Regions from separate parts of the Salinicoccus bachuensis genome, predicted to be linked through region 2. Evidence: riboswitches for the same ligand, from Rfam matches in the RefSeq annotation. Region 2 holds a riboswitch; each other region holds the start of a gene.
What was found. A riboswitch is a leader RNA that binds a small molecule or an ion and turns the genes downstream of it on or off. The one in region 2 is predicted to bind S-adenosylmethionine.

Region 1 (2,202 bases), 680 kb from region 2:
TCAACGAAGTGCTCTCCCGCTGAGCTAACAGACCCTACTTTTATTTATCCGTCGGGACCCCGAAACAATAATTTCAACACCTGATGGACAAGTGCCTGTCTGATGGATCACGTTTTAAAAACTACATATTCAAATTTACAATGTTATCCCGGAATTGTCAATAATGAAATGGGGATTCCGGGCATTATTTTTTGCCTTTGGCGGCCTCGGACTTTGCCATTTCTATGAAAGCCGTCATCCTGTCCAAGGCCCCTTTGAAGTCCTCCTTGAATTCATGTTCCCACATACGCATGATATGCCATCCTTCTTTACGATAATGGGCATTCACTTCACGGTCCCGTTCCATGTTCCTCCCGAGCTTCCTGTTCCAGAATTCCTGATTGCTCTTCGGCCAGTTGCCATGGTCGGGGCACATATGCCAGAAACAGGAGTCGATGAAGATGACCACCCTGTATTTCTGGATTGCGATATCCGGAGACCCTTTCAACGTGCGTACATTCTTCCTGAACCGGTAGCCTTCAGCCCACAGGGCTTTCGTAACCCTGTTCTCGAGTTTCGACTGGGACCTGATCCGGCTCATCGTCCGCCTTCTCTTTTCTGTAGACATCATATCGGCCACTGTCGCCACCTCCCATCTTTCCATTCACCTACCCAGCTAGGGCGTTAAACATTCGTCATGAAAATTGATGGAGAGCAGAGTATTTTAAATTTGAAAAATGTTTTGACAAATATAATAATCCATAGTATTGTAGTATACATTATTAATAATACAGTTCTATCACTTATCCAGAGTGGCGGAGGGACAGGCCCTATGACGCCCGGCAACCATCAGGCAATCAAGTCTGATAAGGTGCTAATTCCTGCAGGAGATTTTCCTGGAAGATAAGAGGAGGCGGAGGCTCTCTTCTTATATAGGAAGAGAGCTTTTTTATTATTACAACCAGGAGGAGATTATATTGACAAAAAAAGAAAATGCAACTTATGACCTGGAGACGCTGTCGCTCCATGGCGGACAGGCGCCGGATCCGACAACAGGCGCAAGGGCGGTGCCGATCTATCAGACGACCTCGTACGTTTTCCATGACACGGACCATGCGGAGAGCCTGTTTTCCCTGGATGAACCGGGGAACATCTACTCGCGCATCGGAAATCCTACGGTGGAGGTGTTCGAAAAGCGCATGGCCCTTCTTGAGGACGGGGTGGCGGCAGTGGCGACTTCTTCCGGAATGTCAGCCATCACACTGTCCATACTGAACCTGGCAAGTGCGGGGGATGAAATCGTGGCGGGGTCGAACCTCTATGGCGGTACATACAATCTGTTTGCAGTCACTCTGCCCAGATACGGCATCAACGTCAAATTTGTCGATCCTGCCGACCCGGAAAATTTCAAGGCGGCGATCACAGGGCGGACGAAGGCTGTATTCGCCGAAACAATCGGCAATCCCGGACTTCAGGTCCTTGACGTTGAAGCAGTTGCCAAAGTGGCGCATGAAGCCGGCGTACCATTGATCGTCGATAATACGTTCGCCACACCGCACGTCTTCAAGCCGATTGAATGGGGAGCGGACATCGTCGTCCACTCGGCAACAAAATGGATCGGCGGGCACGGCACTTCCATAGGCGGGGTGGTCATCGATGGGGGGCGGTTCAACTGGAATACCGAAAAATTCCCGGAATTCACCGAACCCGATACGAGCTATAACGGCATCCGTTATGCTGTGGATTTCGGCACACTTGCCTTCATCACGAAAATCCGCGTGCAGCTGTTGCGGGACTTCGGGGCAAGCCTCAGTCCACAGAATGCCTTCCAGCTGATCCAGGGACTGGAGACTCTACATATACGTGTCGAAAGGCATAATGAAAATGCGCAGGAGGTTGCCCGCTTCCTGGAGGCCCATCCTGCGGTGGAGTGGGTGACATATCCCGGTCTGGAGAACCACCCGTCCCATGATATTGCGAAGAGGCAGTTCGAGAATGGATACGGTTCAATCATCACCTTCGGGATCAGGGGCGGAAAACCGGCAGGGAAGAAACTGATCGACAATGTCTCGCTATGGTCCCATGTTGCAAATGTCGGCGATGCGAAGTCACTGATCATCCATCCGGCGTCCACGACCCATCAGCAGCTGACGAAGGAACAGCTTGAGGAGACCGGCGTGCTGGAAGAACTCATCCGTCTGTCGGTGGGCATTGAATCCGTAA
Region 2 (2,202 bases):
GCCTTCTGCTCCGGGCTTTGAGGAAACGGACGGAAAAGATCGACGACATCAAATTCCGTCATGTAAGAAGATCGTTTGATGACCTGAAGGACGCGTGTGAGGAAATGATGCTCGAGGAAACATACCTCCTCATACCGTTGACACAGTCCCTGTTCAAAGAGCGGGATTGGACGGCGATTGCAGCGGAGAGCAGGGCATTCGGATATGCGATAGATTCCGTGGGCAAGTATCAGAATGGAAGTGGATACGACAGGCGGAATCAGTCCGAGTCCCTGGATGATACGGTCCACATGCAATTTGGCGGGGGCTATCTGACAGCGAAGGAAGCGAACCTGATACTGAATCATCTTCCTGTCGAAATCACGTTTGTCGATCGGAATGGACTCTTCAAATACTTCAATGACATTGTGGAATCAGGTGAGATGATGTTCATACGTACACCACTGTCCATCGGCAGGAACGTTGCCAACTGCCATCCGCCGAAAAGTACGAAGAAGGTGATGCACATCATCCATGACCTGAAAAAGAGGAAAAAGGAATCAGAAACGATGTGGTTCAGAAAGAAGGACAAGTATGTCCATGTCACATATAAGGCTGTATTCGATGAAAGTGGCGACTTCATGGGCATTCTCGAATACGTGCAGGATATCCAGCCGTTCTTCGAATTGCCGAGGGAAGTAAAACGCGGCCCGAGTCCAAAACGGAGGTGATGGGGGCTGACGTCCGTCTCTTCCCCTCATGGATATATCCCATGGAACTAAAATATTTAAAAATTTGAATTTGACAGAAAATTATATAGCTGATATCATAGCTTTTAACTCTAAATTGAATATATTCCTTATCAAGAGCCAGGGGAGGAAATTGGTCCTGAGATCCTGCGGCAACCCCACTTTCAAAAGTTGAACGGTGCCAATTCCAACAAGCGTCATGCTTGGAAGATGAGGAGGAGCGTCTCTTGCCTAATACCTCTTCCTCATTGGATGGGGTATTTTTAATTTCCTACTTTTTTGATGGGTTTTTTCGATGAATACTGTAAAGGGAGAGATGATCTATGAAGAAGCAGATTCGGCTGAATGGTTTTACGATGAACACTGTCGCCCCGCATTCCCCGGGATTATGGAGGCATGAAGCGGACCAGGGGGTGCGTCATGGAGATCTCGACTATTGGGTGGATCTTGCAAAGCTGCTTGAAGCCGGCAAGTTTGACGGAATGTTCCTTGCCGATGTGCTCGGCATATATGATGTCTATAAGGATGGCCCCGACACTTCAATTGAAAATGCCGTCCAGGTCCCCCTGCATAACCCCATGCTCCAGATTTCAGCAATGGCGGCAGCGACGGAACATCTGGGCTTTGCTGCGACATGTTCGGCTACATATGCCGAACCCTATAAACTGGCACGGGACTTCTCGACACTGGATCATCTGACGAAGGGACGTGTGGCATGGAATATCGTGACGTCGTATCTGAAGAGCGAAGCGGTGAATCTCGGCCTTGCGAATCAGATCGAGCATGACAGGAGGTATGAACGGGCGGATGAATACATGGATGTCGTCTATAAACTGTGGGAGCACAGTTGGGAGGAGGATGCAGTAAAAGCGGATGTCGAAACCGGCGTCTATGCAGATCCGAAGAAGGTCCATCCGATCAGTCATGAAGGGGAGTTCTTCAGCGTCCCGGGGATGCATGTGGTCGAACCATCTCCCCAGCGTACACCGGTCCTCTTCCAGGCGGGAGCCTCCGAAAAGGGCAGGGCATTCGCCGCCAAGCATGCCGAGGCGCTCTTCACCACCATAGCGAGCAATCTGGAGGAGCTGAAATCATTCACATCAGATATCCGCAGACGGGCATCTGAAGCCGGGAGAAATCCTGAAGACATCAAAATATTCCCAGGCATCGTACCGGTTGTCGGCAGGACGGAAGCGGAGGCACAGGAGAAATATGAAACACTCCTTTCCCACGTCAGCTATGAAGGGACGCTGTCCATGCTGAGTGGCCATACAGGCATCGATTTTTCCGGGTATGACCCCGACCAGTATGTGGAAAACATTAGAACCGATGCTTCCCATGGATTTCTGCAGAAATACACGGTGGCGAGTACGAGCAGGAGATGGACGGTCAGGGAAGCGGTGCTGCATCACGGTCTCGGCATCGGGGCGACAAAAGTGGTCGGTACGCCGGAACAGGTCGCCGATGCACTCGA
Region 3 (2,202 bases), 1.1 Mb from region 2:
GATATAGAGACGGACGATGAAGCACTTTCTGCAGTCGTGGAGAAGGCCGGGGAAATTGAGAGCTATCAGGCTGTCCTTGATCTTGAGGCGGTTGTCGATGGCGGAGCGCCGGAAATGCTTGAAGCCGATGTACGGTTCAAGGACGGCGACCCGCCATCACTCCATCTGAAATCTGAAGGCGAGGACCGCACGATTTCCAAGGATGGAAAGACGTACTACAACAATGGCACGGATTGGATCGATATTTCTGATTCCGTCGGTGCCGAGCAGCTCTATCATGTGACGTACGAAAATGCAGTCCTCTCGTTTGCGGATATCAAGGACGAACTGGAATCTACAGAGGAGGACGATCAGGTCATCTATACGATTGATGGAGAGAGTGAAGAAGTGTTCAAGACATTCGAAACGCTCTTCGCCGTGGAATTCGGTGCCATCGATACTTCTGCCATACAGAATGATGTAGAGATTGTGGTGGGTAAGGAAGACGCGCTCATCCAGTCCATCGATTATGATGCCGAAGGTGAAGATGCCGAAGGGGATTATGCATTGTCAGGCGATGTCGAATTCACGTCATTCAATGATGTTGGTGAAATTGAACTGCCGGAAGCGGTGAAGTAATAAAAAATATCCTCCGGGACCATGGTCCTGGAGGATATTTGCTGTTTGCGAAGTTATATATCTTCTCATGGGCTCTATCCACCCGGAGAGGGGGCAAGCACCATGCGGATTGCTGCAGTGTTCTCTTCCGTGTTAACCGCATCCTTTTTGAATTTAGGCTGTTCCTATTGACTATCCATGGATTATGGCATAGAATATTCTTTAACCTATCAACTTAATATGAATTGATTCTTATCCAGAGAAGCAGAGGGAGATGGCCCGACGAAGCTTCGGCAGCGGGTTCCTTATGAATACTGTGCCAATTCCATCAGGTCTGTGCCTGGAAGATGAGAAGAGATATAGATTGTCAGAAGCTCTTTTCCTATCCGAAAAGGGCTTCTGTCTTTATAGGTGCAGCATACGCAGATAAGTTGTGTTTTATGAATACTGAAGGAGTGATGTAGCATGGCTAAAATATATGTACTGCACGAAAACCCTGAATGGACCGATCACCTTTTCAAGCGATTGGATGAACTGGGGCTGCCCTACGAGGACTGGCTCCTGTCAGAGGGCAAGGTGGATCTGACTGCAGAGCCGCCGGAAGGGGTCTTCTACAACAGGATCAGCGCATCTTCACACACACGGGGCAACCGTTATTCTCCGGAGCTCACGAATGCTGTCCTTGCGTGGCTTGAGTACCACGGGCGTACGGTAATCAACGGCAGCCGGGCCCTGCAATTGGAAGTGAGCAAGGTGTCCCAATACCTGGAGCTTGAAAAATATGGCGTAAAGACGCCGAATACCGTGGCTGCTGTCGGCAAGGACCAGATCCTGGAAGCGGCGAAACGGTTTGAGGGGAAATCCTTCATCACGAAGCATAACCGTGCAGGCAAAGGTCTCGGTGTCCAGCTGTTCGATTCCATCGAAGCCCTTGAAGCATATGTCGGAAGCGAGGCATTCGAGGAGCCGGTGGATGGTGTGACACTGCTCCAGGACTACATCAAATCACCGGACGCCTCCATTACGCGCTGTGAATTCGTCGGTGGTGAATTCGTCTATGCCGTCCGTGTCGACACGTCCGAAGGATTCGAACTGTGCCCGGCGGATGCGTGTTCCATAGAGGATCTGTTCTGTCCGGCAGGGGAGCAGGAGGAAGAAGGCACCCCGAAATTCAGGATCATCAAGGATTTCCACCATCCGATCCTTGAAAATTATAAGAAGGTGCTCGCAAACAACGGCATCAATGTTGCAGGCATAGAATTCATCCAGGATGAAGACGGAAACCTCTACACTTACGATATCAACACGAATACAAACTACAACAGTGATGCAGAAGCCGAAGCCGGCCAATACGGCATGCTTGAACTTGCGAAGTTCCTTGGCCGTGAGCTTGAAACGGTAGGGAAAGAGGAAGCGGGCAGCCATAGATAGATGATATAAAAATACCTCATCCATATTGTATGGATGAGGCTCTTTTCATCTATTCATCATAGGCGTTCAGTGCATTGATGCCGTGGGCATATGCCGAACCGGCTTTCAATGTTGTTGCGACGAAGATGGATTCGGCAATCTCCTCTTTCGTGACATTCATCTTTTTAGCATTTC
Region 4 (2,202 bases), 620 kb from region 2:
AGCTTATACAATTTTAGTAAATTTCAATATTGACCCATCCACTATGAAAAAACCGGCGCCCGGTCATTAAAACGACTGGGCGCCGGCTGGTGCATTGCACGGTGGCTTCTTTACCTATTCACTTTTTTCTGAGAACTGCAGTTCAAGCTGTGCCTTTACGTCCTTGCTCACCAGTACGCCGCCTGTTTCCAGCTTCTGGTTCCATGTGAGGCCGAATTCTTCCCGGTTGATGGTGAATTCAGTTTCGAAGCCATGGACTTCCTGTCCCCATGGATTTGTGCCCTTTCCATTATACTGGAGATCGATCGTCATCTCTTTGGTGATGCTGTTCATCGTCGTTTCACCCGTCACCGATACAGTATCGCCGGATTTGGTGACATTGCTGGATTTGAATGTAATTTTCGGGCTCTTCTCGACATTGAAGAAGTCCTCGGATTTCAAATGTGCATCACGGTCTTCATTTTTCGTGCTGATACTGTTGACGTCAATTTCAGCATAGACTTCAGCATTTTCGAAAGTCTCCAGCTTGTCCGTCTTCACTTCGAAATGGAAATCCTCAAAGTATCCTTTCACTTTGGAGACCATCATATGTTTTACCTGAAAACCGACTTCAGAGTGGGCTGGATCTGTTACGAATGTTGTCATTGTTAAAAACCTCCAATAATTTTTATCTTCAATTCAAGATAACTAAATGATACATCACTTACTTACTTTATGCAAGTAGTTTATATTTAGAATTTTGCAGATGGCCTCCATACGACTTGACAGAAAATTCTTTATCATTTAAAGTGCTTCATAATATAATATTTGAGATTCTTATCCAGAGAGGTGGAGGGACTGGCCCGCCGAATCCTCAGCAGCGGACCGCTGGTACCGTGCTAATTCCAGGAGCATTGCTCGAAGATGAGATAAATGGATGATCGTCATCCCCAATTTATCCGCATCGGACAATTGGGGATTTTATTATATTAATATTATGTGAAAGAGGGATCCAGATGACGAAAACAGCACTCAAAGCACCATTCAGGGCCGATCATGTCGGCAGTCTGCTGCGCCCGGAAAGCATCCATAAGGCGCGGACGGACTATCAGGAGGACAGGATTTCCTACGAGCGCTTGCGAGAAATCGAAACCGAAGAAATCAGACATGTGGTCGACAGGCAGATTGAAGTGGGACTCAAGGCCGTCACCGATGGGGAATTCAGAAGACGCTTCTGGCATACCGATTTCCTGGAACACCTGGCCGGCGTGGAAGGCTACGTTCCTGATACAGGCTTCCAGTTCGATGGCATCGAGACGGAACGATACGATGTTCGTGTCACAGGGAAGGTTGCTTTCAATAAAGACCATCCGCATATCAGGGACTTCATCGAGTTCAAGGAAATCGTCGGAGACCGTGCAGTGGCCAAACAGACGATTCCAAGTCCGAACCAGATGTTCAATGCAGGCATCAGGAACCAGGAGTTTTATCCGGATGTCGAGGCATATGCGAAAGACGTCATAAAGACATACTAGGATGCGGTCCAGGCGTTCTACGATGCCGGGTGCCGCTACCTCCAGTTCGATGACGTATACATCGCAGGACTCAATGCACCGGAGATTCCATTCAACGACAGCGGATATGACAGGGAATCCCTGATTCAACTGGCACTGAGGGTACTCAACGGGGTACTCGAGCAAAAACCTGAAGATATGGTCATCACCACCCACCTCTGCCGTGGAAACTACAGATCAAAATGGGCATTCGAAGGCAGCTATGCCAAAATTGCTCCCGTCCTCTTTGCCAAGGAGAAGGTTGACGGATTCTTCCTCGAGTATGATGATGACCGTTCCGGAGACTTCGAACCTCTTTCATATATCCCGAAAACAGGGCCCCGGGTCGTCCTCGGACTGTTCACCTCAAAGCGTGGCGAACTTGAAGACGAAGGAATTATCAGGGAACGGATTGAGGAAGCATCCAAATATGTCTCGAAAGATCAGCTCTGCCTTAGTCCCCAATGTGGATTCGCCTCCACCCACCACGGCAATGAACTCACGGAAGATGCTCAGTGGAAAAAGCTCGAATATATCGTCTCACTCTCCGAAAAGCTTCTGGGCCAATAGAAAAATGAGGCGCACCAATGGTGTGCCTCATTTTTATGGCATACTACAATGTCCGGTTGAGAAACTCGAGGATCTGGCTGTTCATATCATCGATGTTTTC

Region 1: it holds a riboswitch for S-adenosylmethionine, as region 2 does, so the genes downstream of both, RQP18_RS09095 (PLP-dependent aspartate aminotransferase family protein) here and RQP18_RS05425 (LLM class flavin-dependent oxidoreductase) in region 2, are expected to answer to the same signal.
Region 3: it holds a riboswitch for S-adenosylmethionine, as region 2 does, so the genes downstream of both, RQP18_RS11045 (ATP-grasp domain-containing protein) here and RQP18_RS05425 (LLM class flavin-dependent oxidoreductase) in region 2, are expected to answer to the same signal.
Region 4: it holds a riboswitch for S-adenosylmethionine, as region 2 does, so the genes downstream of both, RQP18_RS08725 (5-methyltetrahydropteroyltriglutamate--homocysteine S-methyltransferase) here and RQP18_RS05425 (LLM class flavin-dependent oxidoreductase) in region 2, are expected to answer to the same signal.

Annotation. Positions count from the first base shown of each region.
Region 1 covers NZ_CP138333.2:1,774,454-1,776,655, reverse strand. The annotation lists tRNA gene RQP18_RS09105 (tRNA-Val) at 1-34, opposite strand, end outside; gene RQP18_RS09100 (very short patch repair endonuclease) at 185-643, opposite strand; SAM riboswitch class I at 780-889, shown strand; gene RQP18_RS09095 (PLP-dependent aspartate aminotransferase family protein) at 957-2,202, shown strand, end outside.
Region 2 covers NZ_CP138333.2:1,099,392-1,101,593, forward strand. The annotation lists gene RQP18_RS05420 (PAS domain-containing protein) at 1-710, shown strand, start outside; SAM riboswitch class I at 836-945, shown strand; gene RQP18_RS05425 (LLM class flavin-dependent oxidoreductase) at 1,052-2,202, shown strand, end outside.
Region 3 covers NZ_CP138333.2:2,159,423-2,161,624, reverse strand. The annotation lists gene RQP18_RS11050 (hypothetical protein) at 1-618, shown strand, start outside; SAM riboswitch class I at 847-951, shown strand; gene RQP18_RS11045 (ATP-grasp domain-containing protein) at 1,063-2,028, shown strand; gene RQP18_RS11040 (carboxymuconolactone decarboxylase family protein) at 2,078-2,202, opposite strand, start outside.
Region 4 covers NZ_CP138333.2:1,723,096-1,725,297, forward strand. The annotation lists gene RQP18_RS08720 (YceI family protein) at 115-645, opposite strand; SAM riboswitch class I at 814-910, shown strand; partial or broken gene RQP18_RS08725 (5-methyltetrahydropteroyltriglutamate--homocysteine S-methyltransferase) at 996-2,102, shown strand; gene RQP18_RS08730 (S9 family peptidase) at 2,146-2,202, opposite strand, start outside.